Regions from separate parts of the Streptomyces castrisilvae genome, predicted to be linked through region 2. Evidence: riboswitches for the same ligand, from Rfam matches in the RefSeq annotation. Region 2 holds a riboswitch; the other holds the start of a gene.
What was found. Region 2 has a riboswitch for cobalamin ahead of P8A18_RS06385 (cobalamin biosynthesis protein). Riboswitches for the same ligand answer to the same signal wherever they lie in the genome.
Positions count from the first base shown of each region.

Region 1: another riboswitch for cobalamin. It lies ahead of P8A18_RS31860 (ABC transporter substrate-binding protein); the one in region 2 lies ahead of P8A18_RS06385 (cobalamin biosynthesis protein).

Region 1 is NZ_CP120997.1:7,358,852-7,361,926, forward strand. It holds gene P8A18_RS31855 (FecCD family ABC transporter permease) at 1-211, opposite strand, end outside; gene P8A18_RS31860 (ABC transporter substrate-binding protein) at 208-1,275, opposite strand; cobalamin riboswitch at 1,306-1,447, opposite strand; gene cobF (precorrin-6A synthase (deacetylating)) at 1,517-2,350, shown strand; gene P8A18_RS31870 (DUF6882 domain-containing protein) at 2,586-3,075, shown strand, end outside.
Region 2 is NZ_CP120997.1:1,520,416-1,523,490, forward strand. It holds gene P8A18_RS06375 (inorganic phosphate transporter) at 1-557, shown strand, start outside; gene P8A18_RS06380 (hypothetical protein) at 608-841, shown strand; cobalamin riboswitch at 992-1,120, shown strand; gene P8A18_RS06385 (cobalamin biosynthesis protein) at 1,265-2,278, shown strand; gene P8A18_RS06390 (cobyric acid synthase) at 2,275-3,075, shown strand, end outside.

The DNA.
Region 1 (3,075 bases), 5.8 Mb from region 2:
TCCAGGTGGGCTCCGTCCAGTCGGCGCCGAACGCGTGCGTCACGATGCCCCACACCTGGGCGGGCGGCACGCGCACCGAGCCGACGGCGAGTCCTGCGGTCAGGCAGGCGGCCAGGAGCACGGTGAGCGCGACCAGGGTGACGGCGAACGCGGCCCGGCGGCGCGGCTTCACCACAGCGGTGCTCGCGGCGCCCGTGGTGGACGCGGTCACTTGAAGCTGTCCGGGTGCAGCCCGCGCGCCAGGTCGCCCACCGCGTCCGCCGAGCGGACGCCGACGAGGGTGTCGGTCAGTGGCAGCACCACGAAACGCTTGTTCTTGATCGCGGGCACGTCGGCGAGTGCGGGCTGGGAGAGCAGGAACTTCTTCTTCTGGGCGACGCCGGTCCCCGCGTAGTCGTAGATGGCGATCACGTCCGGCCTGCGGTCGACGACCTGTTCCCAGGAGACGTCGCCGAACACGTCGTCCAGGTCGGAGAAGACGTTCTTGCCGCCGGCCAGCCTGATCAGTTCGTTGCCCAGGCCCTTGCCGCCGGCCGTGAAGGCGGACTTGTCGCCGCTGTCGTAGACGAACACGGAGACGTCGCGCGCGTCCTTCACGGTCTCGCTCGCCTTGTCGACGCGGGTGCGCAGTTCGGAGACGAGTGCGGACGCGCGGTCGGAGACGCCGAAGATCTTGCCGATCGTGCGTATCTCGGTGTACGTGTCCTGCATGGTCACCCCCTTCTTCCCGGCGCAGTTCTCCCGGTTGAGGTAGGTGTCGATGCCCGCGTCCTCGAACGCCTTGCGCGAGCGGCCCTCCTTCTCCGCGAACGCGCTGGCGTACCCGCCGTAGACGAAATCGGGATCGGTATCGAGGACCTTCTCGAACGACGGCGCCTGCTTCGACAGCTGCGGGATCGACGCGAAGTCCTCGCGCAGCGCGGGCAGGACCGCCGAGTCGGGGTACGACGTACCGGCCATCCGGTCCTTGAGCCCGAGCGCGAGCATCAGCTCGGCCGGATGCTGGTGGATGGTCACCGCGCGGGACGGCGGCTTCGTGTACGTCGTCCTGACACCGCAGTTGTCGATGGTGACGGGGAAGCCCTTCGCCGTCGAGGCACTTGCCTCCGGGGAGCCGGCGGCGGTGCCGGAGGAGCCGCAGCCGGCCGTCAGCAGGATCGCCGACAGCGCGGTGACGGCCGCGGCGAGGCGCGCCGGACCGCGCCCGCGTGAGGCCGCGGACGCCGCGTGCGAGGGGAAGAACGAGAAATGGGGACGGCTGTGACCGTCGTGCATGGGAAGCCTCCTGCGGAGTCCGCGCTCCTCGGATCGGGCCCGCGGCAGGTCAGTGACCTGACTTCCGCGGACGCCCCGAGGGACGTGCGCGGTCACAGTGGCGGGACCGTGCCGGATTCGCACCGGCTTCCTGGCTCCTGCCGCGGCTTTGACCTGGTGATCGTACGTAGTGACCGGGTGGACGAGGAAACCGGGGTCGGGCGCCGAGGTGCAGGGGAGAGGTCCCTGGAAGACTGTCCGCATGAGTACGCAGCAGCGCGCGATCCTCGTCATCGGCATCGGGGCCGGCGATCCCGACCACCTGACCCTTCAGGCCGTGAAGGCGATACGGCGCGCCGACGTCTTCTTCATCGTCGGCAAGGGACCCCACAAAGCGTCCCTGACCGACCTGCGCCACCGGATGATCGAGGAGCACGCGGAGGGTTCCTACCGTGTGGTGGAGGTCGAGGACCCCAGCCGCGACCGGGGCGCGATGGGCCGCTCGGACTACACAGCGGCCGTCCAGGACTGGCGCGAGCGGCGTGGCGAGATCTTCGAGAGGGCGATGCGCGAGGAGATGACGGCCGGCGAGACAGGGGCCTTCCTCGTCTGGGGCGACCCGTCCCTGTACGACAGCACGCTCGGCATCCTCGGGGACATCGAGGACCGCGGCGCGCTCCTGGTGGGCGTCGAGGTGATCCCCGGCATCACGAGCGTCGCCTCCCTGACCGCCCGTCACCGCATCCCGCTCAACCAGGTGGGCCGCCCGGTGCACATCACCCCGGCCCGCCGCCTCGCCGAAGTCGGCCAGAACGACGACGGAGACATCGTCGTCATGCTCGACGCCCACGAGTCGTTCACCCAGGTCGCGGGCAACGACGTGTGGATCTACTGGGGTGCCTACCTCGGCACCCCGGACGAACTCCTCGTCGCGGGGCCGCTCCACGAGGTCTCCGACCGCATCCGGCAGGTCCGCGCGGAGGCGCGCGAGCGGCACGGCTGGATCATGGACACGTATCTGCTGCGGATCACGGACGGACGCGGCTCCCCGCGCCGGGCCGAGACGGACGGGAGCGGCGGGCACGCCGCCCCGTGACACCCGCCGGGTCGCCGGCTCGACGGGTCCCGACGGATGAACGAACAGGCCCCAGCCATGGCCGGCCAGGCAGCTGCGGATGGTCACGACCGGCCCGGCCCCGGGCCGGTGCGCGGTCAGGCGACCATGCCGGTAGGGCATCTGGGCGGAATGTTCCGACGCCGGCGCGGCCGCTCAGGAGTTGGGCCCCGGGCTGGCTCTCCCTGAGCGGGGCTTGCCCTCTACGCTCGTGATCATGGCAAACGGATTCAGCGACCAGTTCCTGCTTGAGGCGGAACGGCACTCCGTCTGGGGCGCCGCTCAGCTCGAGACGCTCATGGAGTTCCTGCCCGAGGCGCCGTGGAACGCGGACCTGGCGACGTGTTCCTACCAGCAGGGGGAGGTGCGGCTACGGGTCGGTGTCCTGGGGACATACGACATGGAGGGGGGTTCCTGGCTGTGGGGCTGGGCAAATCCCGGGCTCGGCGGGAGTGAGGTCGTGGCGTTGTCCGCTGCCGTGGCACGGTACGGGCAGGCGCACGGGATTCCCGAGTTCACCGCTGAGGAAATCGATCTGTCCGGTTTCGACGATCCCCGGCGGGCCGCCGAGATGCTGGCCTTCGCGGGGATGGGGGTGGCCGACGCCCCCGGGTACATAGGGCAGCCCGCAGGGCCCGGTACACAGGTGTACTTCCTGCCCGACGACCCGAAGGTCCCGAGCGCCGATCTCGATCCCGTCGCCCTGC
Region 2 (3,075 bases):
GCGGCTGGCGCATCATCCGCACCATGGGCAGCGGCCTGACCGAGCTGAAGCCGCCGCAGGGCTTCGCCGCCCAGACCGGCGCGGCCACCGTCATCCTGGCCTCCTCGCACCTCGGCTTCTCCCTCTCCACCACCCAGTCCTGCTCCGGCGCCGTGATGGGCGCGGGCCTCGGCCGCAAGGGAGGCGTGGTCCGCTGGTCCACCGCCACCCGGATGTTCATCGCCTGGGGACTGACCCTGCCGGCCGCGGGACTGGTCGGCGCGGGCGCGGAGTTCCTCACGAAGCAGGGCACCTGGGGCGTCGTGGTCGTCGCGGCCCTGCTGGTCGCCGGCTCCGGCACGATCTGGGTGCTCTCCCGCCGTAAGCCCGTCGGCCACGGCGATGTCGCGCCCGGCTCCGGGGACGGGATCGCGGCCGAACCCGCGGGCGTCGTCACCACCGCCATCGCGGCCGTCAGCCCGCCGCCCACCATCGCCGCCCAGGCCCACGACCTCACCGCCACCATCCCGGCCCCCGCGGCACCCGTCGCCGATCCTCCCCGGCCCGCCACGGTCTGAGCGACCCGGCACTCATCCCGGTACTCCGGTACTCGGTAAGGACACTCCGCATGAACATCGACTGGGCAGCCCTGGGAACCGTCTTCGGCGTCTCCCTCGTCACCACCGTCGCTCTGGTGGGCCTCTTCACCCTCGGCATCGTCGGCCTCTCCAAGCAGCCCGAGCCTGCCACGCGGGGCGGCCGGGCGGGCACCTCGCTCCTGCTGGCCCGCGCCGGCGCGTACGTCTGCTTCGGGCTGTGCGCGGCGGCGGTCGCGTACGGCATCTATCTGATCGTCGCCTGACACCTCCTCCCCCTCGCATCGGGCCGGACGCACCTCGTGCGCTTCCGGCCCGATGTGCGTCTGCGCACACTGCGCCGTCGCAGGTCAACAGCAAGTTGACGGGCGTTCGCGGGGCGTGGTGGACTGCCGGAGCCATTACGGCGACAGCAGAGGAAGCCGGTGCGAATCCGGCGCGGTCCCGCCACTGTCACCGGGGAGCGGTCCCCACCACCGCACGTCACGGCCCGCCGAGGCGGACTGGAAGACCGGGGAAACCGCCGATCCGGAAGCCAGGAGACTCTCGCCGCCGTCACGTCGAACCAGGGCGCGGACCCTGAGTGAGGACATATCGCCATGCCCGGCTGCCGTGCGACCGTTCCCCCGCCGCCCCCGCGGGCGGCTGCCCGTACGAAGGTCCTCCGAGGCGTGACGGCCGGCTGAACCGTGCGTGCCGATCGCATCTACGCGTACGGCGCCACGGCCGGTCTGATCGGCGATCTGCTGCTCGGTGACCCCCGCAGGGGGCACCCGGTCGCCGCCTTCGGGCGGGCCGCGGCAGGCGTCGAACACCGGCTCTGGCGCGACCACCGGGGCTGGGGCGCACTGCACACCCTGCTCTGCGCCGGAGGCGCCGCCGGGAGCGCCGCGCTGGCCGCCCGCGCCCTGCGCCGCCACCCCGCCGCGTCCGTAGCCCTGACCGCCGCCGCCACCTGGTCCGTCGTCGGCGGTACGTCTCTGGGGCGCGAGGCGCGGTCCATCGGCGCGGCCCTCGCGGCGGGCGATGTCGAGCTGGCCCGGGAGCGGCTGCCGCATCTGTGCGGGCGCGACCCGCAGTCCCTGGACGCCCCGCAGATCGCCCGCGCCGTCGTGGAGTCCGTCGCCGAGAACACCTCCGACGCCGTGGTCGGCGCCCTGGTGTGGGGCGCCCTGGGCGGCGTCCCCGGGCTCGTCGGCTTCCGCGCCGCCAACACGCTGGACGCGATGGTCGGCCACAAGTCGCCCCGCTACCGGCGTTACGGCTGGGCATCGGCCCGGCTGGACGACCTCGCGGGCTGGCCGGGCGCCCGGCTGACGGCCCTGCTCGCCGTGGCCGCCGGGGGCCGGCCGCGAGAAGCGGTACGCGCCTGGCGGGCGGACGCGGCCCAGCACCCCAGCCCCAACGCGGGGCCGGTGGAGGCCTCGTTCGCCGGCGCGCTCGGCGTACGGCTCGGCGGCACCCTCGCCTACGGCGGGCGGATCGAACACCGGCCGGTGCTCAACGGCGGTTCCGGCCGCGCGGTGGAGACCGGCGACATCGAACGCGCCGTGCGCCTCTCGCGCCGGGTGGGCGTGCTGGCCCTCGGGGTCAGCGTGGCGGCCCGGCTGGGCGCGGGGGCGGCCGCGCGACGGATCTCGGGAGCGGGGCGGGGCCCAGGCCCCCACGCGCCCGGACGGACCTCTGGACGGAGAACGGGATGAGCGGTGGACTGCTGGTCGCCGGAACCACGTCGGACGCGGGCAAGAGCGTCGTCACCGCCGGGATCTGCCGCTGGCTGGTGCGCCGGGGGGTGAAGGTCGCCCCGTTCAAGGCGCAGAACATGTCGCTGAACTCCTTCGTCACCCGCGAGGGCGCCGAGATCGGGCGCGCCCAGGCGATGCAGGCCCAGGCCGCCCGGGTGGAGCCGACCGCCCTGATGAACCCGGTCCTCCTCAAGCCCGGCGGCGACCGCTCCAGCCAGGTCGTCCTGATGGGACGGCCCGTCGGTGAGATGAGCGCCCGCGGCTACCACGGCGGCCGGCAGGAGAAGCTCCTGTCCACCGTCGTCGACTGCCTGGAGCAGCTCCGGGGCACGTACGACGCGGTGATCTGCGAGGGGGCGGGCAGTCCGGCCGAGATCAACCTGCGGCGCACGGACATCGTGAACATGGGCATCGCACGGGCGGCGCGCTTCCCGGTGGTGGTCGTCGGGGACATCGACCGCGGCGGGGTCTTCGCCTCGTTCTTCGGGACGACCGCGCTGCTGGCGCCCGAGGACCAGGAGCTGATCGCGGGCTATCTGGTCAACAAGTTCCGCGGCGACGTCTCGCTGCTCGAACCGGGCCTCGACATGCTGCGCGATCTGACGGGCCGCCCCACCTACGGGGTGCTGCCCTTCGCGCACGGCCTCGGCATCGACGAGGAGGACGGCCTCCGTGTGTCGCTGCGCGGCACCGTGCGCGAGTCGGCCGTCGCCCCGCCGCACGGCGAGGACATCCTGCGCGTCGCCGTGTGCGCG